DNA from 2 places in the Pseudomonas sp. B2M1-30 genome. Region 1 is predicted to be linked to the other one. Evidence: predicted binding sites of a transcription regulator. Region 1 holds the regulator's gene; the other holds the start of a gene.

Region 1 (15,331 bases):
CCGCAACTGAACATCTTCTCGATCGGTTTTCCGCTGACCCTGGTGCTCGGCCTCTTCATCGTCTGGGTCGGTCTGGCGGACATTCTCAACCAGTATCAACCGCTGGCCGCCGAGGCCTTGCAGTTGCTGCGTGAACTGGCAAAGGCGAGCTGAGTCATGGCCGAAAGCGAAAGCGGTCAGGATAAGACGGAAGACCCCACGGAGAAGCGCAAAAAGGACTCTCGCGAGAAGGGCGAGGTGGCGCGCTCCAAGGAACTCAACACGCTGGCGATCATGCTTGCCGGCTCGGCGGCGCTGCTGATTTTCGGCGGCATGCTGGCCGAGGACCTGATGGAGTTGATGCGCCTGAACTTCACCCTGTCGCGCGAAGTGGTCATGGATCAGGGCTCCATGGGCAAGTTTCTGATGCAGTCGGGGCTGATGGCGCTGCTGGCGATTCAGCCGATCATGATTACGCTGCTGATTGCCGCATTCCTGGGGCCGATTGCGCTGGGTGGCTGGCTGTTCGCCGCCGGCTCCCTGGCGCCCAAGTTCAGCCGGATGAACCCGCTGTCCGGGTTCAAGCGCATGTTTTCCAGCAAATCGGTGATCGAGCTGCTCAAGGCGCTGGCCAAGTTCCTGATCACGTTGGCGGTGGCGCTGGTGGTGTTGTCCGGCGACGTCGACGACCTGTTGCGCATTGCCCACGAACCGCTTGAGCAGGCGATCATCCATAGCGTGCTGCTGGTGGGCTGGAGCACGCTATGGCTGGCGTGCGGGCTGATCATCATCGCGGCGGTCGATGTGCCGGTGCAGATCTGGGAAAGCATCAAGAAGCTCAAGATGACCAAGCAGGAAGTGCGCGACGAGCACAAGGACCAGGAGGGCCGCCCGGAGGTCAAGCAGCGCATTCGCCAGACCCAGCGCGAGATGTCGCAGCGGCGGATGATGGCGGCGATTCCGGATGCCGACGTGGTCATCACCAACCCGACCCACTACGCCGTGGCGCTCAAGTACGACGCCGACAAGGGCGGGGCGCCAGTACTGCTGGCCAAGGGCAGCGATTTCCTGGCACTGAAAATCCGCGAAATCGCCGTGGCCAACAATGTCATGCTGCTTGAGTCGCCGGGCCTGGCGCGTTCGATCTACTACTCCACCGAGCTGGAGCAGGAGATCCCCGGCGGCCTGTATCTGGCGGTCGCCCAGGTGCTGGCCTACGTCTACCAGATCCGCCAATACCGCGCGGGCAAGGGCAAGCGCCCGGATCCGCTCAAGGACGACCTGCCGATCCCGCCGGATCTGCGCCGCGATTCCTGACTGTGCATTTCGTCTGAAAACCCTTCGCACCTGACAGTTCTGACAGTAGACGGCCACCGGTCCCGGCGTTTTCATGGGGGCGGGAATCGTTCCCGCTGGATGTCTCGCCGTGGACGCTTGTGGCAGGTGCTGACAGCGTTCGAGATGCTCGCGTCTTGTCAGAGGAAGCCATCATGGTTGAGCGTCTGTATCGAAAGGTCCCGGGGATGGCGTTGGATTTCGTCTCCGGTGAGCTGGTGGAAAATGCCAGCGAAAGGGCGATGGGGTATCGGGTCGTCTTCAATCTGCGCATGGACTTTTTGAACTTCAAGGTCATGGCGGACCAGTACATTCCCGGCTATCTGGACGCGCCGCTCAATGCGATCCGGCCCGAGTTCGATGGGTTGGCCTATCACCATGCTTACAATTACTTCTTCGACTGGGCAGGACGTATTCGCGATAACGCGGCGTTGTTCCGGGTTTTCAGCGATGCGGATTACTACTCGGCCGCGTGGTCGAGCGGCGGGCTCGAACAGCGGTACGACAAGCCTGAGCTCAAAATGACCGGAGACACCTTGCAGATCACGGCGGGCAAGTATTTTCGCCATGAGGACGGGCGGCCGGTGCAGATCGGTGAACTGCCGGTCGCTCGTTTCCAGGCGGCCCTCAACCTGATGCACAGTGATGTTTTGTCCGGGGACACGGCGCCGTACACGGTTGTCGTGTTGGGTTATGCCGAAGAAGACATGGTGGATGTGGAAGGTGTCCCGATGAATCGCGGGATGCGCTACATGAAAACCCATCAACTGACGTTGGGGCCGATTGCGCCCGAACAGATTCTCACCGCCGGTTGATCTGCCCGCCACGGGCCTGTTTGCGAGAGTGTCGGCAGGCCCGTTTTCACTGACGCAATCCTTGCGCAAAAATCCCGATAAACCCCTCTGTTTCAATCCTGTGCAAAAGTTGGAAGGCTTTTTGCAGTAGCCGCCGTGCGCCTGCTTCGGGCGTCAAAAGTTTGCTTTAAAGGAACGGGGAAAACCGGTGGATCGCTCTCAGTTAATCAACAGTGCTCGCTCGAACATTGCCGAACTCAGTCGCGGCAATCTGGGCGTGCCGCTGTTGCTGCTGGTCATGCTGGCCATGATGATGCTGCCGGTGCCGCCGTTCCTGCTCGACGTGTTCTTCACCTTCAACATCGCCCTGTCGATCGTGGTGCTGCTGGTCTGCGTGTACGCCCTGCGGCCGCTGGATTTTGCGGTGTTCCCGACGATCCTGCTGGTGGCGACGCTGTTGCGACTGGCGCTGAACGTGGCGTCGACACGGGTGGTGATGCTCCACGGTCAGGACGGCCACGCCGCCGCCGGTAAGGTGATCCAGGCCTTCGGTGAGGTGGTGATCGGCGGTAACTACGTGGTCGGTATCGTGGTCTTCGCGATCCTGATGATCATCAACTTCGTCGTGGTCACCAAGGGTGCCGGGCGGATTTCCGAGGTGAGCGCGCGCTTCACCCTCGATGCGATGCCCGGCAAGCAAATGGCGATCGACGCCGACCTCAACGCCGGCCTGATCGACCAGGCCCAGGCCAAGGCCCGCCGTCAGGAGGTCGCCCAGGAAGCCGAGTTCTACGGTTCCATGGACGGTGCCAGCAAGTTCGTGCGCGGTGACGCCATCGCCGGCCTGCTGATCCTGTTCATCAACCTGATCGGCGGCATGGCCGTCGGTATCTTCCAGCACAACATGACCTTCGCCGACGCGGGCAAGGTTTACGCGCTGCTGACTATCGGTGACGGTTTGGTGGCGCAATTGCCATCACTGCTGCTCTCCACTGCTGCGGCGATCATGGTGACCCGTGCTTCCGGTTCGGAAGACATGGGCAAGCAGATCAACCGCCAGATGTTCGCCTCGCCCAAAGCGCTGGCCGTGGCCGCCGGACTGATGGCGGTCATGGGCCTGGTGCCGGGCATGCCGCACTTTTCGTTCCTGACCATGGCCGCCCTGGCCGCCGGCGGCGCGTACCTGTTCTGGAAAAAGCAGAACGCCGACAAGGTGCAGGCGTTGCAGGAGGTCAAGCGTCAACAGGAGCTGCTGCCGTCGCCGGCCCGCGCCCTGGAAACCAAGGAGCTGGGCTGGGACGACGTGACTCCGATCGACATGATCGGCCTGGAGGTCGGCTATCGCCTGATTCCGCTGGTGGACCGCAACCAGGGCGGGCAACTGCTGGCGCGGATCAAGGGCGTGCGCAAGAAGCTGTCCCAGGACCTGGGCTTCCTGATGCCGACCGTCCACATTCGCGACAACCTGGATCTGGCACCGAGCGCTTATCGCCTGACCCTGATGGGCGTGATCCTCGCCGAAGCCGAGATCTACCCGGACCGCGAACTGGCGATCAACCCCGGTCAGGTCTACGGCTCGCTCAACGGCATCAACGCCAAGGATCCGGCTTTCGGCCTGGAAGCGGTGTGGATCGAAATCAGCCAGCGTGCCCAGGCGCAATCGCTGGGTTATACCGTGGTCGATGCCAGTACCGTGGTCGCCACCCACTTGAACCAGATTCTGTACAAGCACTCCAGCGAGCTGATCGGCCACGAAGAAGTGCAGCAACTGATGCAATTGCTGGCCAAGGGTTCGCCGAAACTGGCCGAAGAGTTGGTGCCGGGGGTGGTTTCGCTGTCGCAACTGCTCAAGGTTCTGCAGGCGCTGCTGGCCGAACATGTGCCGGTGCGCGATATCCGCAGCATCGCCGAAGCCATCGCCAACAACGCCGCCAAGAGTCAAGATACCGCCGCGCTGGTGGCTGCCGTGCGGGTTGGCGTATCCCGCGCCATCGTCCAAAGCATTGTAGGTACTGAGTCCGAGCTGCCTGTGATCACCTTGGAGCCAAGGTTGGAACAAATATTGCTCAATAGTCTGCAGAAGGCAGGACAAGGCTCGGAAGAGGGCGTTCTGCTGGAGCCAAGCATGGCCGAGAAGCTGCAACGTTCGCTCATCGAAGCGGCGCAGCGTCAGGAAATGCAAGGTCAGCCGGTGATCCTGTTGGTAGCAGGCCCGGTACGCGCGATGCTCTCGCGTTTTGGCCGCCTCGCCGTCCCCGGACTGCATGTGCTGGCCTACCAGGAAATTCCGGACAACAAGCAAGTGACCATCGTTGCGACAGTAGGGCCCAACGGCTGAGGTAGTGGTTTATGCAAGTTAAGCGTTTTTTCGCCGCCGATATGCGTCAGGCCATGAAGCTGGTTCGTGATGAGCTGGGCGCTGATGCCGCCATCATTGGCAACCGCCGCATTGCCGGCGGCGTCGAGCTGACGGCGGCGCTGGATTACAAACTGTCGGCGCTGGCGCCACGGGTGCCGAACATGGAACTCGAAGACGAGCTGCGCAAGACCCAGTCGCGCATCGTCACCGCCCAGGCCGAGCTGAGCCTGCGTGGCGAAGCCGACGGCAGCACCAATCGCCAGTTGTTCTCCGGGCTGCCGCTGACGGCCGGCCTGCCGCTGACCGCTGCCGAACCGCTGACCGAGCCGACCTACGCCGCGCCGAATCGCCCGGCCCCGGTGGCGCCTGCCCCGGCCGCTGCCGGTGTCGATCCGCGTGCGCTGGACTCGATGCGGTTCGAACTCAACAGCCTGCGCGAACTGATGGAAGTGCAGCTCGGCACCCTGGCCTGGAACCAGCTGCAAGGCAGCCGTCCGGCCCAGGCCAATCTTTACCGTCGCCTGCAACGGATCGGCCTGTCCGGCCCGCTGTCCCGTGATCTGCTGGCGATGATCAGCGATATCGAAGAGCCGCGTCAGGCCTGGCGCATGTTGCTCGCGCACTTGGCGCGGATGATCTCTGTTCCGGAAGTCGAGCCGCTGGAAGACGGCGGGGTGATTGCCATGGTCGGCCCGGCCGGCATGGGCAAGACCACCACGCTGGCCAAGCTGGCCGCTCGCTACGTGCTCAAGTACGGCGCGCAGAACATTGCGCTGGTGAGCATGGACAGCTTCCGCATCGGTGCCCAGGAGCAGTTGAAGACGCTGGGGCGGATCCTCAATGTGTCGGTGACCCACGTCGACCCGGGCCAGTCCCTGGTGCAGGCGCTGGATCCGCTGCTGCGCAAGCGCGTGGTGCTGATCGACACCGCCGGCCTGCAGGCCAGCGACCCGGCCCTGCGCATGCAACTGGAAAGCCTGGCCGGTCGCGGCATCCGCTCGAAAAATTATCTGGTGCTGGCAACCACCAGCCAGAAACAGGTTCTAACCGCCGCTTATCACAGTTACAAGCGTTGCGGGCTCGCCGGGTGCATCCTGACTAAACTGGATGAAACGGCCAGTCTGGGCGAGGTGTTGAGCCTGGCGATCAGCCATGAACTGCCGGTCGCCTACCTGACCGATGGCCCGCGCATTCCGGATGATCTGCATCTGCCGCGCCGTCATCAACTGGTCAGCCGCGCCGTCAGCGTGCAAATGCAGGAAGAACCCAGCGAAGAAGCCATGGCTGACATGTTCGCTGATATCTACCACAGCCCGACCAAGCAGGTTGGCTGAGGTAATGAACAGTTTTTGTACCTACATCGATGGCTTGCCACGCATTGTTCCGGTTGTGAACGCGCAGCCAGTAATGTGGCCTCCGTCTATGCAAGACAAGGTAAAGAAATAACATGGGCAGCATGCATCCCGTACAGGTGATCGCGGTGACCGGCGGCAAAGGTGGCGTCGGCAAGACTAACGTGTCAGTGAACTTGTCTCTGGCGCTGGCAGAGCTTGGCCGTCGGGTCATGCTGCTGGACGCCGATCTGGGGCTGGCGAACGTCGACGTTCTGCTGGGGCTTACGCCAAAACGCACACTGGCCGACGTGATCGAAGGCCGCTGCGAGCTGCGCGACGTGCTGTTGCAGGGGCCGGGCGGGATCCGCATCGTGCCGGCCGCTTCCGGCACCCAGAGCATGGTTCACCTGAGCCCGGCGCAGCATGCCGGTCTGATCCAGGCCTTCAGCGATATCGGTGACAACCTCGACGTGCTGGTGATCGACACCGCTGCGGGTATCGGTGACTCGGTGGTCAGTTTTGTCCGCGCCGCCCAGGAAGTGCTGCTGGTGGTCTGCGACGAACCGACGTCCATCACCGACGCCTACGCGCTGATCAAACTGCTCAACCGCGACTACGGCATGAACCGCTTCCGCGTCCTCGCCAACATGGCGCAGAGCCCGCAGGAAGGGCGCAATCTGTTCGCCAAGTTGACCAAGGTCACTGATCGCTTCCTTGACGTCGCCCTACAATACGTGGGCGCGGTGCCTTACGACGAAAGCGTGCGCAAGGCGGTGCAGAAACAGCGTGCGGTCTATGAAGCCTTCCCGCGTTCCAAGTGCGCGCTGGCGTTCAAGGCCATCGCCCAGAAGGTCGACACCTGGCCGCTGCCCGCCAACCCGCGTGGGCACCTCGAATTTTTCGTCGAGCGCCTCGTGCAGCAAACGGCAGGGCCAGTGCTATGACCGCCAGCGGTATGAACTACTACAAGAAGTCGGCACGTGACGCGCAGTACGAGCTGATCGAGCGTTACGCGCCACTGGTCAAACGCATTGCCTACCACTTGCTGGCGCGATTGCCGGCCAGTGTGCAGGTCGAGGACTTGATCCAGGCCGGGATGATCGGCCTGCTCGAAGTCTCGACCAAATACGACGCCAGCAAGGGCGCCAGTTTCGAAACGTACGCGGGCATCCGGATCCGTGGCGCGATGCTCGATGAAGTGCGCAAGGGGGACTGGGCGCCACGCTCGGTTCACCGCAACACCCGTATGGTCAGCGACGCGATTCGCGCAATTGAAGCTAAAACCGGCCGTGACGCTAAAGATCACGAGGTTGCGGCCGAACTCCAATTGAGTCTCGACGATTACTACGGGATTTTGAATGACACCTTGGGCAGCCGGCTGTTCAGTTTCGACGACCTGTTGCAGGACGGCGAACACGAAGGTCTGCACGAGGATGGCGCCAGTGCTCATCTGGAGCCGTCGCGCGATCTGGAAGACGAGCGATTCCAGGCCGCGCTGGCGGACGCGATTGCCAATTTGCCGGAGCGTGAGCGACTGGTGTTGGCGCTGTACTACGACGAAGAGCTGAACCTCAAGGAAATCGGTGAAGTCCTGGGCGTCAGTGAATCGCGGGTCAGCCAGTTACACAGCCAGTGCGCGGCCCGTTTGCGGGGGCGTTTGGGGGAGTGGCGAGCGCGCTGAGGGCGGTGTGGGGACGCTGCGAACGAGGCTGGTGCGGTGGTGAACGGCACCGGTCTCGATCTGTTGTGCTCCAGACAGTCTTTGAGTGCTTTGCCGGATTGATTGAAATGGCGCGTCCAGGTGCTGGGCGCGTTTAAGACTGCTTGGAGGTCGAATTGAACAAAGACATGAAAATCCTCATCGTTGACGATTTCTCGACGATGCGGCGGATCATCAAGAACCTGCTGCGTGATCTGGGGTTCACCAACACCGTTGAAGCGGACGATGGCACCACCGCCATTCCGGTGCTCAACAGCGGCAGCATCGACTTTCTGGTGACTGACTGGAACATGCCCGGCATGACCGGCATCGACCTGCTGCGTCACGTGCGCGCCGATGAAAAGCTCAAGCACCTGCCGGTGCTGATGGTGACCGCTGAAGCCAAGCGCGAACAGATCATCGAAGCGGCCCAGGCCGGCGTTAACGGCTACGTGGTCAAACCTTTCACAGCTCAGGCACTGAAAGAAAAGATCGAGAAGATTTTCGAACGCATCGGCTGATGTACGCGCCCCGGGGGAGCTATGGAGCATAACGAATCTTCACAGGGCGACTTCGAGTCGACTCTGAAAAAACACGCGGTCGAACTGGTCGAAAGCCTTGAAAAAGGCAAGTTCGGCGAAGCCGTGCAACTGATCCATGAGCTCAATCAGACCCGCGACCGTGGCCTGTACCAGGAAGTGGGCAAGCTCACGCGTGAACTGCACAGCGCGATCGTCAATTTCCAGATCGATCCGCACATGCCGCAAGCCGAGGAAGTGTCGCAGATCACTGATGCGACCGAACGCCTGGGCTATGTGGTCAAGCTGACCGAGAACGCCGCCAACCGCACCATGGATCTGGTGGAGAGCGCCACGCCGGTGGTCAATGGCCTGGCTGACGAAGCCCAGGCGTTGAGTGCCGACTGGGGGCGTTTCATGCGCCGCGAAGTCGGTGCCGAAGAGTTCCGTGAACTGGCTCGCCGGGTCGACGGTTTTCTGGCACGCAGCAGCGCGGACAACCGCGCCGTATCGGCCAACCTGAACGACATTCTGCTGGCCCAGGATTACCAGGACCTCACCGGTCAGGTGATCAAGCGTGTGACCCAGTTGGTCACCGAAGTCGAAAGCAACCTGCTCAAACTCGTCCTCATGGCCAGTCAGGTGGACCGCTTCGCGGGCATCGAACATGACCGTGCGGCGATGCTTGCTGAAAAAGATCCACAAAAACATCTCTCGCAGGGTGAAGGTCCGCAGATTCATGCCGATAAACGAGAAGACGTTGTGTCCGGTCAGGACGATGTGGACGATTTGCTATCCAGCCTTGGATTTTGAGTTTTTTTGGGTTTTTAGACCTGTAGGAGCACCCCATTAATGAGCTTCGGCGCCGATGAAGAGATCCTTCAGGATTTCCTGGTTGAGGCCGGCGAGATTCTTGAGCAACTGTCCGAGCAACTGGTCGAGCTGGAAAGCCGTCCGGATGACGCGGATCTGCTCAACGCAATTTTTCGCGGTTTCCACACTGTAAAAGGGGGCGCCGGCTTCCTTCAGCTCAACGAGCTGGTGGAGTGCTGTCACATCGCCGAAAACGTGTTCGACATCCTGCGCAAGGGTGAGCGTCGCGTAGATGCAGAACTGATGGACGTGGTACTCGAAGCGCTGGACTCGGTGAACAGCATGTTCGGCGAAGTTCGCGATCGCAGCCCGATCACCGCTGCAACACCGGAACTGCTGGCGGCGCTGTCGCGTCTGGCCGAGCCGCAATCGGCTGATGAAGCCGTGGCCTCGCCGGTGGCCGAGATGATCGAGGAACTGGTCGTTGAAGACGCAGCCTCGGGCGACATCACCGATAACGAATTCGAACAGTTGCTGGACTCGCTGAGCGCCGTCAAGGCTGAAGCCGAGGCTCCGGCGGCCGTGGCTGCGCCGGTGCAGAGCGCCGATGAAGCGGCCAGCGATGAAATCACCGATGCCGAGTTCGAGTCGCTGCTCGACCAGCTTCACGGCAAGGGTCAGTTCGCCGCTGATGCGGTGGCCCCGGCGGCGGCCGCTCCTGCGGCGCCGGCAGCGGGCGACAGCTCCGACATTACCGACGATGAGTTCGAAGCCCTGCTCGATCAGTTGCACGGCAAAGGCAACTTCGCCGTCGAAGCGCTGGAGTCGGCCATTGCTTCGGCCCCGGCGCCTGCCGCTCCGGCTGCGGCCGCTGCGGGCAGCGATCTGATCACCGATCACGAATTCGAATCGCTGCTCGACCAGCTGCACGGCAAAGGCAAGTTCACGGACGTCGCTAGCGGTGCGCCAGTTTCCGCCGGCAGCACTTCGGCCGTCGCCACGCCTGCTGCCGCCGCACCTGCCGCCAAGACTCCGGCCGCTGCGCCGAAGCCGGCCGCGAAAGCCGCCGAGCCAAAAGCCGAAGCGCCAAAACCGGCCGCCGCTGCCGCACCGGCACCTGCCCGTGCGCCGGCTTCGCCGCCACCGGAAAAACCGGCCAGTGAAGCCGAGACCACCGTGCGGGTCGACACCGCGCGTCTCGACGAAATCATGAACATGGTCGGCGAACTGGTACTGGTGCGTAACCGTCTGGTGCGCCTGGGCCTCAACAGCGGCGACGAAGCCATGTCCAAGGCCGTGTCGAACCTCGACGTGGTCACGGCCGACTTGCAGACCGCGGTGATGAAGACCCGGATGCAGCCGATCAAGAAGGTCTTCGGGCGCTTCCCGCGTCTGGTTCGCGACCTGGCGCGTCAGCTCAAGAAAGAGATCAACCTGGAACTGGTGGGTGAAGAGACCGACCTCGACAAGAACCTCGTCGAAGCACTGGCCGACCCGCTGGTCCACTTGGTGCGCAACGCGGTCGACCACGGTATCGAGTCGCCGGAAGAACGCGAAGCCTCGGGCAAGGCCCGTGGCGGCAAGGTGGTGCTGGCCGCCGAACAGGAAGGCGACCACATCCTGCTGTCGATTTCCGATGACGGCAAGGGCATGGACCCGAACGTCCTGCGTTCGATCGCGGTAAAACGCGGTGTGATGGACAAGGATGCGGCCGATCGCCTGAGCGACACCGAATGCTACAACCTGATCTTCGCCCCGGGCTTCTCGACCAAGACCGAGATTTCCGACGTGTCCGGCCGTGGCGTCGGCATGGACGTGGTGAAGACCAAGATTTCCCAGCTCAACGGTTCGATCAACATCTACTCGACCAAGGGCCAGGGTTCGAAGATCGTCATCAAGGTGCCGCTGACCCTGGCGATCATGCCGACCCTGATGGTGATGCTCGGCAACCAGGCGTTCGCGTTCCCGCTGGTGAACGTCAACGAAATCTTCCACCTCGACCTGTCGACCACCAACGTGGTGGATGGCCAGGAAGTGGTGATCGTGCGGGACAAGGCGCTGCCATTGTTCTACCTCAAGCGCTGGCTGGTCAGCTCCGCCGCTCACGAAGAGCAGCGCGAGGGCCATGTGGTGATCCTTTCGGTGGGCACCCAGCGGATCGGCTTCGTCGTCGATCAACTGGTCGGCCAGGAAGAAGTGGTCATCAAGCCGTTGGGCAAGATGCTCCAGGGAACTCCGGGCATGTCCGGCGCCACCATCACCGGTGACGGCCGCATTGCACTGATTCTCGATGTTCCGAGCATGCTCAAGCGTTACGCCGCACGGCGTATTTGAATCCGGGGCGGCGGGGCGACAACGTCTCGCCGCACCTAATGGAGTGTTTATGGCAGTCAAAGTCCTGGTGGTGGACGATTCGGGTTTTTTCCGCCGCCGCGTCTCGGAAATTCTTTCAGCGGATCCGAGCATCCAGGTCGTCGGTACGGCGACCAACGGTAAAGAGGCGATCGATCAGGCCCTGGCCCTCAAGCCGGACGTGATCACCATGGACTACGAGATGCCGATGATGGACGGCATCACGGCCGTGCGGCATATCATGCAGCGCTGCCCGACCCCGGTGTTGATGTTCTCCTCGCTGACCCACGAAGGCGCCCGGGTGACCCTGGATGCGCTGGATGCCGGCGCGGTGGATTTCCTGCCGAAGAATTTCGAAGACATCTCCCGCAACCCGGAGAAGGTCAAGCAGTTGCTGTGCGAGAAGGTTCACAGCATCTCGCGCAGTAACCGTCGTTTCAGTGCCTACAGCGCACCGGCGCCGGCTGCTGCGCCTGCGCCGACACCCGCGCCTGCACCTGCGTCGTCGAGTTTCGCCAGCCATGGCAGCAGCGCTCCGGCCCGTCCGGCGCCAGCCCCTGTCCATGCACCGACCCGCACTCCGGCGGCCAGCGCTTCGTCGCCGGCCCCCAAGCGCAAGTCCTACAAACTGGTGGCGATCGGTACATCGACCGGCGGCCCGGTAGCCCTGCAACGGGTCCTGACCCAGTTGCCGGCCAACTTCCCGGCGCCGATCGTGCTGATCCAGCACATGCCGGCAGCGTTCACCAAGGCGTTCGCCGAGCGTCTGGACAAGCTGTGCCGCATCAGCGTCAAGGAAGCCGAGGATGGCGACATCCTGCGTCCGGGCATGGCGCTGCTGGCGCCGGGTGGCAAGCAGATGATGATCGACGGCCGTGGCGCGGTGAAAATCCTCCCGGGCGACGAACGTCTGAACTATAAGCCGTGCGTAGACATCACCTTCGGCTCCGCCGCGAAATCCTACGGCGACAAAGTTCTGGCGGTGGTGCTGACCGGCATGGGCGCCGACGGCCGTGAAGGCGCGCGTCTGCTCAAGCAGGGCGGCAGTTCGGTGTGGGCGCAGGACGAAGCCAGTTGCGTGATCTACGGCATGCCGATGGCGATCGTCAAAGCTGACCTCGCCGACGCGGTGTACGGCCTGGACGATATCGGCAAGCATCTGGTCGAGGCGTGCATCTGATGGATGTTCTAAGCCTTATCGGGATCATCATGGCGTTCGTCGCCATCATCGGCGGCAACTTCCTTGAAGGCGGTCACCTCGGCGCGCTGGCCAACGGCCCGGCGGCGCTGATCGTGCTGGGCGGCACGATCGGGGCCGCGCTGCTGCAATCGCCGATGAGCGCCTTCAAGCGCGCCATGCAGATTCTCGCCTGGATCTTCTTCCCGCCACGGGTGGACCTGGCCGGCGGCATCGACCGGGTGGTCAACTGGAGTCTCACCGCGCGCAAGGAAGGCCTGCTCGGCCTGGAAGGCGTGGCAGATGCCGAACCGGACGCCTACTCGCGCAAAGGCCTGCAACTGTTGGTCGACGGCGCCGAGCCGGAAGCGATCCGCAGCATTCTTGAAGTCGATTTCTACACCCAGGAAGCCCGCGACATCGAAGCTGCCAAGGTCTTCGAAAGCATGGGCGGCTACGCGCCGACCATCGGCATCATCGGGGCAGTGATGGGCCTGATTCATGTCATGGGCAACCTGGCCGATCCGTCGCAACTGGGCAACGGCATCGCCGTGGCGTTCGTCGCCACCATCTACGGTGTGGCGAGTGCCAACCTGGTGCTGCTGCCGGTCGCCGCCAAGCTCAAGTCAATCGCGTTGCGGCAGTCGCGTTATCGCGAAATGTTGTTGGAAGGTATTTTGTCGATCGCCGAAGGTGAAAACCCTCGCTCTATCGAGCTGAAGCTTCAGGGCTTCATGGATTGATGGGGGTAATGGACTATGGCTCGTCGTCGCCAGCATGAAGAACACGTCAACCACGAGCGCTGGCTTGTGTCGTACGCAGACTTCATCACGCTGCTGTTCGCTTTCTTTGTGGTGATGTACTCGATCTCGTCGATCAACGAAGGCAAGTACAAGATCATTTCCGAAGCGTTGATCGGGGTCTTCACCGACTCCGACCGCGCGCTCAAGCCGATCCCCATCGGCGAAGAACGACCGAAGACCGTGACCCCGGCCAAGCCGCTGGTCAAGGACAGCGAGCAGGTCGACGCCGGTATCGCCGGGGCCAGCGATCCGCTGAAAAGCATTGCCGACGACATCAGCGCCGCGTTCGGCGACCTGATCAGTTCCAACCAGATGACCGTGCGCGGCAACGAGCTGTGGGTCGAGATCGAGCTGAACTCCAGCCTGTTGTTCGGCAGCGGCGACGCGATGCCGAGCGACATCGCGTTCAGCATCATCGACAAGGTCGCAGCGATCCTCAAACCGTTCGACAACCCGATCCACGTCGAAGGCTTCACCGATGACCAGCCGATCCGCACCGCGCAGTACCCGACCAACTGGGAGCTGTCCTCGGCGCGTTCGGCGAGCATCGTGCGCATGCTGGCGATGCAGGGGGTGAACCCAGGTCGCCTGGCGTCGGTGGGCTACGGCGAATTCCAGCCGGTGGCCAACAATGCCACCGCCGAGGGCCGCGCGAAAAACCGTCGCGTGGTGCTGGTGGTGTCGCGAAATCTGGACGTGCGCCGCAGCCTCACCGGTACGGGCACCGCCAATGCAACACCGGACGCGGCATTGAAGCGCGCTGGCACACAAACTGCACCGACCCCGGTCAAGACGCCGGGACGCGAGAGTGCCGTCAATTCTCCGTCGCCCGCATTAATACGCTGAGCTATGTCTCGGCCGAGCATCTCGGCCGGGAGGAATGATCCGAATGAGAGTCTGGGCAGTCGCCAATCAAAAGGGTGGTGTCGGTAAAACCACTTCCTCCATCGCTTTAGCCGGGTTGCTGGCCGAGGCGGGCAAGCGCGTGGTTGTGGTCGATCTCGACCCCCACGGCTCGATGACCAGCTATTTCGGTTACGATCCCGACAGCCTGGAACACAGCAACTACGACCTGTTCCTGCACAAGGGCGGCGTGCCGCAAGGCCTGCCGGGGCAGTTGCTGCTGTCGACCAGCGACGAACGCATTTCCCTGCTGCCGTCGAGCACCGCGCTGGCGACCCTCGAGCGCCAGTCGCCGGGGCAGAGTGGCCTGGGCCTGGTGATCGCCAAGAGTCTGGCGCAGCTGTGGCAGGATTTCGATTACGCGATCATCGACAGCCCGCCGCTGTTGGGCGTACTGATGGTCAACGCCCTGGCCGCCAGTCAGCAACTGGTGATCCCGGTGCAGACCGAACACCTGGCCGTCAAAGGTCTGGAGCGCATGGTCAACACCCTGGCAATGATCAACCGCTCGCGCAAACAGGCGCTGCCGTTCAGCATCGTGCCGACCCTGTTCGACCGCCGCACCCAGGCGTCGATGGGCACCCTGCGGGTGTTGCGTGACAAATTCCCCGACGAGATCTGGCAGGGTTACATCCCGGTCGATACCCGTCTGCGCGATGCCAGCCGTGCAGGTGTCACGCCTTCGCAGTTCGATGGCAAGAGCCGTGGCGTGCTGGCTTACCGCGCGCTGCTCAAGCATTTGCTGGCGCAGCAACTCGTTCCGCAGGTGGCCTGAGCATGAACCGGCCGATCAAACTGACTTCACGTCCGCAGATGGCTTTGCAGTCCTATCTGGACAGCTTGTTGCAGGACGTGCCGGAGGCGTTGCCGGACGAAGTCGAGGCGCAGGTCGAAGTGGTTGAAAGTGCCGCCGCGCTCGATGAATTCCAGGCAGCGGTGCTTGAAGAGCAGGCGCGCGATGCACAGGCGTCTGCCAGACCGGTGACAACGGTGGCGGCGCCAGCCCCGGCCCCGGCCCCGGTTGCCAGAGCGCCTGTGGCATTGATCGAAACCCCGGAACCTGTGCGGCCGGTTTCGACCCTCGCACCGCTGTTGCAAACCCGATTGCTGCAAACGACGCCGGAACCGGAACCCGCTCTCGCGCCGGTCGAGCCACAAGCGCCGGCCCCTGTGCAGGTTGAGCAAACGCTGGTTCCGCCGCTGGTGGAAGTGCATCTGCCGCCGAGTAACACACCGCCGCCGGTGGACACCGATGGTCGTCCGGC
Region 2 (15,331 bases), on a different contig from region 1:
ACGGCCTGCGCCTTGGCCCCTCGATGCAGGCGCGCTACAAGCACGGCGATTACATGCCGCAGATCAGCCAGACCTATGCCAACGACACCTCCTTGGCGTGGCTCAACGGCAAACTGGTGCTCAACGACCTGCCACTGAGCGAGGCGCTGCCACTGATCAACCGCTACCTCGACAAGCCCTTGATGCTCGCCGACAACAGCAGCGGCTCGATCCGGATCGGCGGCGTCTACAACATCAAGCAGCTCAATGGCCTGATCGGCTCACTGCCCAAGGTCTTGCCGATCTACCTGACGCGCAACAGCGACGGCAACCCGGTCATCAACCCGCTGCCGCAGCATTCGCCAAAAAACTGAGAGTCGCCAGCCTGTGGCATTGAATCTGCGCGGATCTGAAAACCGCGCAGACGTCCCCACTCATCGGAACGCCGCCCGCCCAGCCCGCTCCCGGAGGGAAACGGCCAGGGAGAGGGGCTACGGTCCAATCGTCACCCCTCTCCCGGAAATCAGCCCCCGGCCTTTGCGGCACAGAGGCTAAACACTTTATTTGGCCGCCACTTTCCCCACCTTCTCCGCCGACTCACGAACACTCTGCAACTGATACTGCGGATCCGCCTTGATCTGTTGCTCGGTGAACGGCAGCACGCTCCACTGCTTCTTCGAGAACGCTTCGGTCTGGTCCCGCGAGTACTTCGACGCCGGATCGCTGGACAGCGAGAACGCCAGCAGCCCTTGGGCATGCGGTCCCTTGTCGTCGAAGGTCACCACTTGCAGATAGCTGGTGCCGCTGACCACTTCAAGCCTGCCGTCTTCACGCGGCACGCTCTGGATCGCGTTGTAGATCCCCAGCGTACCCGGCCCGCCGTGAATCGGCGTCTGCTGCCCGCCGCTGCTGACCACCTGGACATCGCCCCAGCGCATGTCCGGTTGCAGGCCCATCTTCGCGGTCATCTGCGCCGATGCCAGCATCGCTTCACGCACAGCCTTCGCCACAGCCGCCTGTTCGATGGCGAGGCCGCGCGGGGTGTGTTGCGCATCCTTGGGATCGAACGCCACGCGCCACACGTCCGGCGACTCCTGCAAGGCCTGCATGATGTTCTGGAAATGCACCAGCCCGACACCGGAATCCAGATTCGCCCGGCCGTCCCAGCCCTTCAGGCTGGCGCAGACCGGTTTGAGTGCGGTCGCGTCGGTGCCCAGGTCAGCAGCGCAGAACTTCAACAGGTCCGGCATGACCTGGCCCGCCAGATACACCTGATCGTCCATCACCATCTGTTGCAGATCTTTCACCGCCAGCGTGCCGGCCTTGCCCGGCGTTGCCAGTCGGCTCAGGGCGAACCGCGCACGCAGCCCCAGCGGTTGGCCGTCCTGGCTGATCAGCGGCGAGAAACCGGTCAGCGGTTGCGCCGGATTGGCCAGCCACGCCGAATCGTTGGAGTGCTGGACGAAATCCTTGCGCAACAGTTGCGGCAACTGGCTGGAGGCGTAGATGCCCTTCTGCGCCGCTTGCGGGTCGATGTCCCAGGCGCAGGCGCTGTTGGCACCGTCGAGCACGATCATTTGCAGGCCGGCACGCGGATCGCTGCACTGGCCCAGCTTTTCAGCGCTGACGTTCGGCACCACCGACAGGTTCATGTACAGCGTCTGGCCCTTGTCATCCACCGCCAGGGTATTGACCCACGGGATGCCCTGGATCTTGTGGACGGAATCCTGCAACTCTTGAAGATTCGCCGCGCGGTTCATCGCGTACCACTGCTTGAGTACGCGGTCGTTGTCCAGGTTGGCGTCGCGCAGGCTGAAGGCGTACTGGTGATCCCAGTCGAGCTTGCCCGGCCACTGCACGATCGGGCCGAACTGCGAGCTGTAGATGTCACGGGACACCGGCACCACTTGCCCGTCGGCCTGCTTCACTTGCACGGTCACGGTTTGCTTGCTCATCGGCAGCGACTTGCCGTCGAGCAGATAGCGCGTCGGGTCCTTCGGATCGAGTTGCAGGCGATACAGGGTGAAGTGCTTGGACGAGTCGACCGTGTGGGTCCAGGCCAGGTGCTGGTTGAAGCCGATATTGATCATCGGCAGGCCGGGCAATGCGGCGCCCATCACATCGAGTTTGCCGGGGATGGTCAGGTGCATCTGATAGAAACGCATGCCGCCGACCCACGGAAAATGCGGGTTGGCGAGCAGCATGCCGCGCCCGTTGAACGAGCGCTCACTGCCCACGGCCACGGCGTTGCTGCCCCGGTCCAGGGCGAAGCGTTGCAGGCGCGTGGAGGCCAGTTGATAGGCACGGTCATCGGCGTCGATGCGGGCGGTCGCCTGCGGCGGTGTAGCGCCCGCCAAGGCTTCGGCAAACTGACCGACGCCGCCCTCGACCAGCAGACGACGCGTCAGCTTCACCAGGTCTTCGGCAGCGATATCGCGCACCCATTCGCCCTGGCATTGCTGCGGCAGCCCCTGCTGCCGACGCTCGGCGAGGTACTGGTTGTAACCGGCGGCATAACCCTGCACCAGTTCACGCACCTCAACTGACTGAGCCTGCCAGAACTCGCTCACCGCTTGCGGGGTGTTGAGCCAGGTGAAGAACAGATCGCTGACGCGGTTCTCGCGTTCTTCGACGGTGAACTGCTCAGGCCCGAAGTAGCGTGAACGTTCGCCGTTGACCGTGACGATCTCGTTGGCCAGCAGGCACAGATTGTCCTGCGCGTAGGCGTAACCGATGCCGAAGCCCAGACCACGTTCGTCCTGCGCGCGAATGTGCGGCACGCCAAAACCGGTCCGGCGGATATCGGCGCCGGTCTGTGCGGCGGGACTCAACGCATGGGCGGACAGACTCAGTCCGAGAAACATACCGGCAAGGGCCAGTCCGGTTAATTGCCTGGAAATAATCACGCTCGCTCCTGATCGAAATGCCGAAGAGCGGAGGTCGCGCCGTGCCTGGACGGTAAAGGCGCGACAAATCCGCTCCGGGGAAACACCCACACACGCGTCCACGCGCAATGAGCCTGTTCAGGAAACGAAGCGGAGGAAAAAAATTTAACCGGCCGGACACCGGTCTGGCCCCGTGATTACGGAGAAACGACGAATTGGCGACAAATTTTCTACATTTCGCCCTTCATGATTTGTCGGGCTGATTCGTCTTTTACAGAGAGAGCACCCAAAATTTTTCCCGAGCAGGCTCTGAAAGGAGACCCCACATGTACAACTCGCAACTACCAACGGACGGTAGCCAGACGCCAAATGGAGCACCTATGGGTTCGCGCGTGAGCGATTTCGGACAACGTGTCGAGCGTCACGGCAACGAACGCATTCGACTGCTGCTCAAGAGTTTCGGCCTGCGGACCAGCCTGATCCGCCTGAAAGTCATCGACGCCCTGCTGGTCGCCGCTGAAAACGACCGCCGCCTCGGTGTGCGCGGCGTCCACAGCCAGTTGCTCGACCTGGATATCCCGCTGTCATTTCTCAGTGTGCGCGAGGTACTGAAACGTCTGTGCGCCGAAGGTGTGATCACCTTCAACGCCGACAAGAGCTACAGCCTGCATCCACAGGCTGCGGCGGTCCTCAACAGCGACTGAAGCCCCGATGATCGCCGTCAGGGCTTGACCTTGCGGCGCATCACTCCGTTGATCACCACCACGACCACCGCCACACCGATGGCGATGTACTGGAACATCTTCTCGCTGAGCATGCCCTGGTTTTGCAGCCAGGACAGACCGAGCATGATTGCCAGCACCACGAGGGCGATCAGAATCGAGTATTTCAAGCGTTGCGACTGAGTCATTGCAGATTCCTGGAACGTTGGAAATGTATCCGGTTTGTATCGACTTTCATGCCATGCGCATACCTTTTCTCGGGGATACGGTGCGGCAAACGGAGTCTCATGTTACAGCCGCTGGAGAGCTTTGGCTCCATGCGGCGTTAACCTTGAGGATTTTGAAATGTTACGTCGAATCACCTGGCTGATTCCTGTTCTGGCGCTGCTGACCCTGAGCGGCTGCATTATCTTCCCCCACGGCGGCTGGCATGGCGATCACCATCGCTACTATCAGGAAGGCCCCGGTTACTATCATCGATAGCATGACTTTTTACGTCACCCGTTCACCCATGGAATAAACAGTCGCCACAACGGATTCGATCCCACTGAAACAATGCCCGCCTCTCGCGGGCATTTTTGTTGGCTCACGCGAAACTCGCGAAGCTCATGCAAAGTTCACTTATCGGCGATATCACCAGACTTTAAATATGCTGTAAGTCTTTGACACTTAATGTCGCGGCAAACCGTTTGGTGCGGTCTGGCGAGTTTAATTAGTCTCTGTGCATCTTTTATCCATACGAAACAAGGATGTGTATGCACAGAACATTGATAGCGATACAACCCGTTCAAGTTATCGGTTTCTGCCTGGCAATTGCCGGTTTCGAACTTCTGACTTACATGGCCAGCGATATATTGATGCCGGCCATGCTCGCGGTGACCGGCGAATTCAACGCCGATCCGCATCACGTGCCCAACGCCTTGAGTCTGTATCTGGTCGGCGGCGTCTGCCTGCAATGGCTGATCGGCCCGCTGGCGGATCGGTTCGGCCGGCGACCGTTGCTGTTGAGCGGTTGTGCGCTGTTTGGCATCGCCTGCGCCGCAGCCTCCGCCAGCACCAGTATCGAAGCGTTCAACCTGCTGCGACTGGTGCAGGGCATGGGCCTGGGCTACGTGGTGGCGGTGAGTTATCCGGCCGTGCAGGAAGTGTTCTGCGAGGCCGATGCGGTGCGGCTGATGGCGCTGCTCGGCAACGTGGCCCTGCTGTCGCCCCTGCTCGGCCCGTTACTGGGCAGCCTGCTGCTGGAATGGCTGAGCTGGCGGCAACTGTTCGTGGCCCTGGCCGTGAGCGCGGCGCTCGTCTGGCTGGCGCTGTACGCCTGCATGCCGGAAACCGTCGGTGTCCTGCGCCGCGACGGTCAGGTGCAGGCGCCGATTGCGTTCTCCTGGCGGCATATCCTGCGCCGTTATCGGGCGCTTCTGGGCAATCGCAGGTTCCTCGGCGCCAGCCTCGCTCTGGGGTTGATGAGCCTGCCGCTGATTGCCTGGATCGGTGTCGCCCCGCTGTTGCTGATTCAACTGCTGGGCCTGTCCACGCTGGAATACGGCTTGTGGCAGATCCCGGTGTTCTCGGCAGTGATCGGCGGCAACCTGATCCTCGACCGGCTCTTGCTGAGCCACGATCTGCCGCGCCTGATCCATCTGGCGCTCTGGCCTTACTGCCTGGGCCTTCTGACCCTGATGGGCGCCGCCGTGCTGGGCGCCTCCCTCGGCGTGCTGATCGGCGCTCTGTCGCTGTACGCGCTGGGACTGGGCATCAGCAACGCCGCGCTGTATCGCCTGGCGCTGTTTTCCAGCGATGACAGCAAGGGCCTGGTGTCGGCGGCCATCGGCATGATTTCGATCACGGTGATGGGCGCCGGTGGCTCTTTAATCGCCGCCATCGGCGGTGGCTCGCAGCTTGAATCCTTCGCCCTGTGGGCGGCCCTCGCCGGCCTGCTGGCCCTGCCCTCGCTCTACCGTTTCCTGCGCGGCGCCACAACAGCGCTCCTCCCTCCACCCACACCGAAAAGGAATTTCGGATGACCCCTTTACCCCACAGCGACGCGCTCTGCGCCTTGCCGCACCCTTATTGCCCGGAGGCCGTTCCGCCAGGTCTGTTCGACCGGGCCATGGCCGAAATCAGCCGCTTTCACTGCGACCAGACGCCTGGCTACGCTGACTGGCTGCGCGCCAACGGCCTCGACCCCAAGGAGCTGCCACATCTCGACGACTGGTCGCAACTGCCGCCCATATTCGCCAATTTCTTCAAACAGCACCTGTTGCTCAGCTCCAGCGGCGAAGGCGCCATGGAGCTGACCTCCTCCGGCACCAGCGGCCAGAAAAGCCGCATGCGCTACGACGAGCGCAGCCTCGGCGCCGCGCAATTCATGGTCGGGCAAATCTTCAATCATTACCGCTGGAACACGCCGGACACGCCGTGCAATTACCTGCTGCTGAGCTACGAGCCGCAGGGCCGGATCAGCCTCGGCACGTCCTACACCGACCAGTTCCTGTGCCGGTTCGCGCCGGCCAATCGCGTGGTCTACGCCTTGCGCAGTACCGGCGACGGGCATCAGTTCGACCCGTTCGGCGTGATCGAGGCCTTGCAGGCGTTTGCCGAGGAAGGCCTGCCCGTGCGGATCTTCGGTTTCCCGGCGTTCCTCTGGCAGGTGCTGCAACACATGCAGGCCACCGGCGTCGCCGATCTGCGCCTGCCCGAGCAATCCCTGGCATTTTTCGGCGGCGGCTGGAAAACCCGGACCGCCGATGAAATTCCCAAACAACACCTGTACGCACAGATCCACCGGCAACTGGGCATCGAGCTTTCCAGATGCCGGGATGGTTACGGTGCCGTCGAACATGCGGTGCCCTACGTCGAATGCGCCCGGCATCATTTTCATGTGCCGGTGTACGCCAGGGTCTTCGTGCGCCATCCGGCGGATTTCACTGTCCAGCCTTACGGGCAACCCGGTTTGCTGGGTTTCGTCTCGCCGTACATTTCATCCAGTCCGGCCCACGCGGTGGTCATGAGCGACCTCGCCACCCTGCACCCCGGCTCGAGTTGCGGCTGCGGCCTGGCGAGCGACTGGTTCGAACTGCACGGCCGCGCCGGCACCGGCGCGGGCAGAAGCTGCGCCATGGCTGCCGCCGAATTGCTGGGGAGGCACTGACATGTACCTCATCAATGGCCAACTACACGCCGATTACCACCTCGACGACGCCCTGCAACAGCTGCACCGGCAATTGCCGGAACAACTGAACACGGCGCTCGACAGCGCCACGGTCATCGACGCCGTGAGCGCCTTCGCCAGACGATTACGCAGCGGCGAACCGGCGCTGAATGACGAGCAACGGCAAGCGCTGATCGACTTCTGCGAACCCGAAGCCCTGCGCCGCAAACTTGAACGCGAACTCGGCCAGCAAGCCGATTCGCTGCGACGTATCGACTACCGGCAAGCACGCTTCGAACGCTGGAGCCCGTTGGGCCTGGTGGTGCATATCACCCCCGGCAACTCACCGCTGCTGGCCTTCTGCGCGGTGATCGAAAGTCTGCTGGCCGGCAACATCAACTGGTTGCGCCCCAGTGCCAGCGACCTGGGTCTGACCGCACGGCTGCTGCACGCGCTGGTGCAATGCGATCCCGGCGGCCGGCTGCGCGGGCATGTCGCGGTACTCCCGACCACCACTGCGCAGATCGGCCAGCTCTGCCAATGGGCCAACGGGGTCAGCGCCTGGGGCGGCGAATCGGCGCTACGAGCGATCCGCCAGCAGCTCCCGGCCGGTTGCCGCTGGATCGACTGGGGGCATCGCATCAGTTTCATTTACCTGACGCCGGACAGCGCCACGCCAGCGTCGCTGGATGCCGTGGTCGATGAAGTTTGCCGGCTGGATCAGCAAGCCTGTTCGAGCCCGCAATGGTTGTTGGTGGACAGTGACGACCCCGGCGTCCTGCGTGAGATCGGCGCCAATCTCGCCGAGGCGTTTACCCGTCGCGCCGGACAATGGCCGGCACTGGCGCCGTCGATCCAGGAAGCCTGTGAAGTCACCACCCACACCCGGATGGCGCACCTTGCGCAGAGTTTCAGCGCGCAGAACGGGCAGATCTGGAGCGCGCCGGGCTGGCGGGTGATCTGGAGCCATGATCCACAACTCGGGCCCTCGCCGCTGTTCCGCAGCCTGCTGCTCAAGCCAATGCCCCGCACCTCACTCAGCACCGCGTTGCTGCCATGGCGCAACGTCCTGCAAAGCTGCGCGCTGATTTGCGCCGAGCGCGAGATCACCGGGCTTTCGCGCACGCTGGTCGCCGCCGGGGTCACCCGTATTGCGCCGATCGAGGCGATCCACGATGGCTACGACGGCGAACCCCATGACGGCGTGTATGCCTTGCAACGTCTGAGCCGACGCGTTTCGGTCAGCCTGCCCGCCACCGTGCTGGCGACCCACGCCACGCTCGATGCGCAACCGTCGAACCCGGTCCCGCGCGATCTGCCGATCATGAGCAAGGACACTTTCACCGCCCGGCCGATCCATCCGGCGGCACAGTTGTACTTCCGCTCCGGCGGTAGCAGCGGCACGCCGGCGCTGTCGGGCTTCAGCTACCACGACTTCCGCAGCCAGATGCGCGCGACGGCCGATGCCTTGTTCGCCGCCGGCCTGGAGCCGCAACGGGATCGGGTGATGAACCTGTTCTTCAGCGGCGGGTTGTATGGCGGCTTTTTCAGTTTCTCCAAAGTGCTGGAATTGCTGGATGTCACCCACCTGCCGATGGGCGCTCCCGCCGACGACGATTACGCCGAAATCGCTCAACTGATCGTCGAGCAACGGGTGTCTGTGCTGATCGGCATGCCGAGCACCCTGCACCGCCTGTTTCTCGATCAGCAGCAGACCCTGCGCGACTATGGCGGCATCGAAAAAGTCTTCCTCGGCGGCGAGCATCTGAATGAACAGAGCCGTGAGCTGATGCAGAGTTGTGGCGTGAGCAGTATCCGTTCGGCTATTTACGGCAGCGTCGATGCCGGGCCCCTGGGTCACGCCTGCAAGGCCACCAGGGATGGCGTGTTTCATTTGATGAGCGATATCCAGCAACTCGAGATTGTCGCCTTCGATCGTGACGAGCCGGTTCAGGGCAATGAAGTCGGGCGCCTGTTGTTCACCTCCACCGCGCGCCAGGGTCAGGACGTGTTGCGCTATGACATCGGCGACAGCGGCCGCTGGCTGGCAGGCCCGTGCCCCTGCGGCCTTGAGTCGCCACGCTTCGAGTTGTTGCAGCGCCACGGTCGACTGGTGCGCATCGGCACCGATTTCATCTGCCTGTCGGAACTGGCGCAGCACCTGCAAACGCCGTTTCAAGTGATCCTCGAACACGCCCCGGACGGCCTCGAACGCCTGCGTTTTCGCAGCGCCTGCGAACCCCGGGAGATCCGGCAACGCCTGCTGAACTACCCGACGCTGACCACACTGGTACAGACCGGTCTGTTGCGCGTGGAAGTTGAAGTTTGCGCGCCGCAGCAATTCACTCGAAACAAGCACAGCGGCAAAACGCCGTTGCTGATTGATTCGCGCCGTTAATTATCAAGCTCCCATTAAATACCGATAAAGAGAACACCATGATTGCAACTTCACAGTTCGGCGAGTTGGTTACTTATGCTCGCCAACACTCTCCGTATTACCGCAAGCATTTCGCACAAGTTGCCGAGTCCGTCAGTTCCCTCGATGAACTTCCGATTATCGATGGCGTGACTTATTGGCAAGACTGCCAACACTTGAGCCGATGGCCGGTGTTGACCCGCTCCATTGAAAACGCACTGGTCTTCAAGACCGGCGGCACCACCAGCGGCGGCAAACTGTCGGTCTTCGAACGCCACGAATGGCAGGCGCTGGTAAAGGATTTCGGCAACAGCCTGACGGCGCATCTCGAGCCGGGGGATCGGGTTGCCAATCTGTTTTTTGCCGGGGATCTGTATGCCAGTTTCATTTTCGTCCACGACGCCCTCGCGCACGTTGCAAGCGGCGTGGTCGAATTCCCGTTCACCGGCCAGGTCGACTCGATGAACCTTGCTGATTCGGTGCAACGACACCGGATCAATGTCCTGGCCGGCGTGCCGGCGCAATTGCTGACGTTCGCAGCCTGGCTCGAACGCGAAGGCCGCACGCTGGAGGGGGTCGACACCCTGCTCTACGGCGGCGAAAGCCTGTTCGCCGCACAACAGCGCCTGCTGCGTCGGGTGTTTCCCAACGTGCGACTGGCCTCCATGGGCTATGCCAGCGTCGACGCCGGCTTCATCGGCGTCAGTGACCGGGGCTGCGCGCTGGGCGAACATCGGGTGCTGGAGCGCCATAGCGTGGTGGAAATCATCGACGAGCAGACCGGCGAAGTCATCCGGCAAAGCGATCGCCCCGGCGTGCTGGTGGTGACCAATCTGACCCGACGCCTGATGCCTCTGATCCGCTATCCGGTCGGCGACCGTGCCTGCTGGCGCGAACCGCCCGAGACGCCGAATCGCAAGTTCGCCCTGCTGGGCCGAAGCGCCGGCAGTCAGCGCGTCAGGGTCGGCATCCTGACCCTGCTGATTGCCGAGATTGGCGATATCGTCCAGCGGATCGCCCACAGCGAAGACTGGCAGTTGCTGATCGAACAGACCGGGGAAAAAGACTTGCTGAGCCTGAAATGGCAAGCCGACACCCAGACCTGCGACCTCGCCGCGAAGAACCGCCAATTGCGAACCGCGCTGCTCAATCACTACCCGCTGATCGAACAGCTCGAAAGCGATTGCTTGCTGGCGCTGCGGGTGACGCATTGCCTGGCTGAAGACCTGTCGCGCCACCCGCGCTCGGGCAAGCACCAGCGGGTGGTCGATCTGCGCGTCTACGACGACTCGCCGTTAAAACCCGAGAGGTGGACGCCGTGATCCTGCGCAACTATCGCCCCGGCGATGCCACGGCGATCAGCCGGCTGTTCCGCAAGATTTACGGCGACCACTATGCGCACCATCAGGTGTACCTGCCGTGGATGATCAACCAGAACCATGCCGAACGCCGCTGGCACTCGCTGGTGGCAGTGGAAGGTAAAAAAGTCCTGGGCCACGCCAGCCTGTGCCGCGACGCAGGTTCGCATATCGCCGAACTGGCGCTGACGGTGGTCGATCCACAGACCCGTGGCCAACACATCGCGACCCAGCTGGGCGAGCAACTGCTGGTGCATGCGCAGGCCCTGGGTTGCCGGGGCGTGACGATCAAGCAAGTGACCCGGCATCCGTACACTCAACGCATGGCCGCCACGCTCGGTTTTCAAAGCACCGGACTGCTGCCGGATTACGTTCCGTCGCCCTATGGCGATCCTGTCCCAGAGACGCTTGTCATCGGCTACAAGGCCATCGACGGCTACCATCGGCCACTGCCGGCGCTGGCCTGGCCATCCGGTTGCAGCGAACTGCCGAGCCATTTGAGCCAGATATTTGGCATCACGGAAAAACCATCGAAGTGGCCGCACCCGGCGGTGCGCTTCGAGCACTGCCGAGGCCGCTATGACGTGGTGATCGGGTCGCTTGACGGCAATCTGCTGGCTCAGTTACGGCAATTGCCGGGGCATTGGCGGATCTCGCTCCGGCTGCGGCTGACAAGCGGGTTCACAACAGCACTGGCACGACTGTCGGCCATCGGCTTTCTGTTCACCGGACTGGCGCTCGATGAACGCGGCAGCGGCTGGATGGCCCTGCTCCACCGGGGCCACCCGCGCCGACGCTTGCAATTGCAGTGTCCGCACATGCAGCGCCTGCATGACCAGCGACGGCAACCTGCCGAGTCGGCACTTCTCGACCCGCCATAAACCAACAAGCCCGCTCGGTTACCGAGCGGGCTTGTGTGGGTCATGCCTTGGCGTTGACGCCTTTATCGGTCGGCGGGGCGCGTTCCCCGCCCTGACCGTAGACCTTCAGGTTCTGCAGCACATAAATGGCTTTCTTGTACTGCGGGATCAACGTGTTGGCGTACTTGTTGCCCTTGAGGCTGTTGTTGTTGATCGTGTCCAGTTGCGTGGCGAAATACTCCAGCGCGTTGAACTTGGCGTCCGGGTCTTTCTGGATGCCGAAGCGATCGAACTTGTCGCCTGCGTTGAGCAAGGTGATCGCGGTGATGTCGGAAATAAGGCCCCGACCGCGCAGGAATTCGCTGAGGTTGCCCAATTGCTTGGCCGACACGTTTTCCGGATCGAAACCCTTGATGTTCTTGTGCAGGCGCTGCTTGTCCATTTCCACCGTGTTCAGCGCGGTGGGATCGTTACCCACCAGGGCCAGCATCTGCTTGACCTTGACGCTCTGGGAGACCGGCTTGCCCGAGGTTCCGGGATCCCGAACCAACAGACCCGCCTTGCTTTGCCATGCACCGGTATAGCCGACAGTCATGAACAGGCTCCTTGCGCGAGAAACATGAAAATTCCTTGTTGAACGACGTGAAATTGCCGCGAGTATCGACGGGCAAACTAATGGCACCAACTGTTTTCTGCGCTTTTTAACAATTCTTGTACATTTCAGATACAAATCCAGCAAAGCCGCGTAACTGTTGAGCCAGAGCGATTGTGCCGATCAGCGAAATATCGACTTTTTACTCTAACGAACGAGCTGGTTAGTTCCTCTGTATCCGTCTTGATACCCACCGGTCATCGTCTTCGCGCTTTTTTAGTACGTAAGTACCTAAAGCTTCTCCGTGCCACGACGATAGCTAAGGGATACCCCTACTGCCTTGCTCCCTGCCCCTAACAAGAATCCCCTGCTCAAGGACCGGTTTCCATGCCCGCATTCCGCACCATTCAGGCTCGCTACACGCTGTTTCTGGTTCTGTTCATTCTGTTGCTGTCGGTGCTGACCGTGGTCGGCATCAGCCAACTGGTCGCGCCCAAACTGCGCCATACCGAAGAACAGGTGGTGCTCAACCGCATCGCCGAAGTCGCCGAGCAGATCCAGGGCGAACTGAGCAAGGTTCAGTCCCAGCAGCGCAGCATCACCCAGACCATTCCGTTGCTCGACAGCGCAGCCATCGACACGGTGCTGCCGGGGCTGGTGGATCAGTACGGGGAGCTGAAGGTGTTTGGTGGCGGGATCTGGCCGCTGCCGGGACAGCGTGAAGCCGGACGCAACAAGTTCAGCACCTTCTGGCACCGCGATGCCTCGGGAAAACTGGCGGTGAACACCTTCTGGAACAGCGACGCAGCGCCCAATTATTACGACCAGAGCTGGTACAAGGGCGGCATGCAGACGCCGCGTGGCCAATGCGCCTGGGCCGCCGCCTACAAGGACGACGCCAGCGCCGAACCTCGCACCAACTGCGCCATGGCCATCCAGAAGAACGGCAGCGCCTGGGGCGTATCGACCATCGACGTCACCCTCGGTTTCTTCAATGACCTGGTGGCGCGCAAGGAAAAAGACCTGAACGCCGAAATGCTGATCGTCGAGGCCGACGGCAAGATCATCAGCAACAGCTCGCGCATCAGCGGCCCGATCGTGTTGAAAAACATCAGCGACCTGGCCGCCAGCTCGCCGTTCGCCAGCCAGGTCAAGGCCGGGCTGCAGAATCGCGATCAGGCGCAACGCGTCGAGTTCGACAACAACGGCGAAGCCAGCACCTTCTTCATGCGTCCGATCGAAGGCACGCCATGGTTCCTCGCCACCGCCCTGCCGACCAAACTGATCACCGCCCAGCGCGATGACGTGCTCAGCACCCTGAGCCTGTTGCAGATTCCGCTGGTAATCCTGCTGGTGCTGTTGCAGGTCTACGCGATCCGTCAGTTGATCCAGCGCATGAAGGCCCTGAAAGCCAACATTGATTCGCTGTCCAGCGGCGACGCCGACCTGACCCGCCGCATCACCATCCGCGCCGAAGACGAACTCGGTGCCATCGGCCATTCGATCAATGCCTTCATCGCCTATTTGCAGAACATGATCGGCGAAGTGACCCACGCCACCGGCGCCATGGCGTCCAGCCTCGACAACCTGCAACGCACCTCGGCGCACACCAGCCAGATTCTTGAGCGTCACGCTTCGGAAACCGACCAGACCGTCACCGCCATCAACGAAATGAGCTCGACCGCCGAAAGCGTCGCGCAAAACGCCGCCGAAACCGCTGCGTTCACCCAGCGTGCCAACCAGGACGCCGACCGTTCGCGGGTGGTGGTCGGCGAAGCCTCGAACAGCGTGGTGGCGTTGATCGACGAGGTGGCCAGCGCCACGCAGAAAGTCGAAGGCATGCAACAGGATGCCCAGCGCATCACCGAAATCCTCGGGGTGATCGGCGCGATTGCCGGGCAGACCAACCTGCTGGCGCTGAACGCCGCCATCGAAGCCGCCCGGGCCGGCGAACAGGGTCGCGGCTTCGCGGTGGTGGCTGACGAAGTGCGCGCCCTCGCCGCCCGTACCCAGGCCAGCACCTCGGAAATCAACGAGATGTTGACCCGCCTGACCCAAGGCGTGACGTCGTCGGTCAGCGCCATGGAAAACACCCAGGCCAGTTGCCAGTCCGCCGCCGACGCCACGGCGCGGGTCAACTCCGGACTGGATGAAATGGCCGGTTCCGTCAGCCACATCAACAGCCTGAGCACACAGATTGCCACCGCCGCCGAGCAACAGAGCGCTGTGACCGAAGAGATCAACCGCAGCATGGTGCAGATCCGCCACATGGTCGACGAACTGGTCCAGAGCGGTCACGCCAGCGAACAGAACACCCGTCAATTGCTGGAGGCCAACAGCCGCGTGAGCGCGATCATGGGACGCTTCAAGGTGCAGTGATTGCGCGGCGAACCTGACAGATTTGTCATGCTCCACTCAGCGGGCTGTCAGCCGTGATCTACGATCATGCTGGCAGCCCGCTTTGTATCACTTGGAAACACTCCGTTGATGCCAGGGCGGAAAAACCGGTCAGAATGCGTTCTTTTTGACCGCCACCCGAGCCGAGAATCCCCATGCGAAACCACCTGCGTCTGGCCGCCCTGAGCGTGCTGTTCGTCTCGTCCCTGGCGCAAGCCGCCGACCTCATTCCCATCGAAGTGCACCGCGACGCCAATTGCGGCTGCTGCAAGAAATGGATCAGCCACCTGGAGGCCAACGGCTTCAAGGTAGAGGATCACGTCGAAAGCGACATGAGCCGTTTCAAGCAACAGCATGGCGTGCCACCGCGCCTGGCCTCCTGCCATACCGCAATCATCAACGGCAAGTTCGTCGAGGGCCATGTGCCGGCGGAACAGGTGCTGGCCCTGAACAAGCGCAACGACCTGCTCGGCGTGGCGGCGCCCGGCATGCCGATGGGCTCGCCGGGCATGGAAATGGACGGCATGAGCGACGCCTATCAAGTGATCGGTTTGAAGAAAGACGGCACTGATCTGGTGGTCGCGGACTACCCGGCCCATTGATTTCGGCGGCATACCCGGGGCTGTTCGTTGCCGCGTTCGGCGCCGCGACCCTGCTGCCGTTGCAATCGGAGGCGCTGCTGGTCGGACTGCTGCTCAGCGACCGTTATTGGCTCTGGGGGCTGCTGGCGGTCGCAACGCTGGGCAATGTGCTCGGCTCGCTGGTCAACTGGTGGCTGGGCCGGGGGCTGGAACGTTTTCAGGAGCGACGCTGGTTTCCGGTCAGCCCGGCCCATATGGCCAGGGCACGCAGCCACTATCAGCGCTGGGGCCACTGGTCGCTGCTGCTCAGTTGGCTGCCGGTCATCGGCGATCCGCTGACCCTGATCGCCGGTGTCATGCGTGAACCGCTCGGCCGCTTCCTGTTGATCG

The links. The regulator FliA, encoded in region 1, starts transcription of late flagellar genes. The targets are predictions, from matches to a motif close to CTAAAGTTTNNNNNNNNNNNGCCGNTAA.
Region 2: the regulator FliA is predicted to act here: its motif matches at 12,255-12,282, upstream of N8H74_RS26790 (methyl-accepting chemotaxis protein).

What each region holds. Positions count from the first base shown of each region.
Region 1 is NZ_JAOEJT010000011.1:96,164-111,494, forward strand. Features, by position in the region: gene fliR (flagellar biosynthetic protein FliR) at 1-153, shown strand, start outside; gene flhB (flagellar biosynthesis protein FlhB) at 157-1,296, shown strand; gene N8H74_RS20650 (hypothetical protein) at 1,470-2,129, shown strand; gene flhA (flagellar biosynthesis protein FlhA) at 2,317-4,446, shown strand; gene flhF (flagellar biosynthesis protein FlhF) at 4,458-5,801, shown strand; gene fleN (flagellar synthesis regulator FleN) at 5,915-6,745, shown strand; gene fliA (RNA polymerase sigma factor FliA) at 6,742-7,482, shown strand; gene N8H74_RS20675 (chemotaxis response regulator CheY) at 7,650-8,021, shown strand; gene N8H74_RS20680 (protein phosphatase CheZ) at 8,043-8,831, shown strand; gene N8H74_RS20685 (chemotaxis protein CheA) at 8,871-11,165, shown strand; gene N8H74_RS20690 (chemotaxis response regulator protein-glutamate methylesterase) at 11,215-12,363, shown strand; gene N8H74_RS20695 (flagellar motor protein) at 12,363-13,103, shown strand; gene motD (flagellar motor protein MotD) at 13,119-14,009, shown strand; gene N8H74_RS20705 (ParA family protein) at 14,053-14,841, shown strand; gene N8H74_RS20710 (CheW domain-containing protein) at 14,844-15,331, shown strand, end outside.
Region 2 is NZ_JAOEJT010000020.1:2,541-17,871, reverse strand. Features, by position in the region: gene N8H74_RS26845 (FecR family protein) at 1-353, shown strand, start outside; gene N8H74_RS26840 (acylase) at 540-2,885, opposite strand; gene N8H74_RS26835 (fe2+ zn2+ uptake regulation protein) at 3,191-3,568, shown strand; gene N8H74_RS26830 (hypothetical protein) at 3,586-3,774, opposite strand; gene N8H74_RS26825 (hypothetical protein) at 3,932-4,069, shown strand; gene N8H74_RS26820 (MFS transporter) at 4,342-5,610, shown strand; gene N8H74_RS26815 (acyl-protein synthase) at 5,607-6,737, shown strand; gene N8H74_RS26810 (acyl-CoA reductase) at 6,739-9,135, shown strand; gene N8H74_RS26805 (AMP-binding protein) at 9,174-10,475, shown strand; gene N8H74_RS26800 (GNAT family N-acetyltransferase) at 10,463-11,392, shown strand; gene N8H74_RS26795 (hypothetical protein) at 11,433-11,966, opposite strand; gene N8H74_RS26790 (methyl-accepting chemotaxis protein) at 12,351-14,342, shown strand; gene N8H74_RS26785 (DUF411 domain-containing protein) at 14,516-14,962, shown strand; gene N8H74_RS26780 (YqaA family protein) at 14,962-15,331, shown strand, end outside.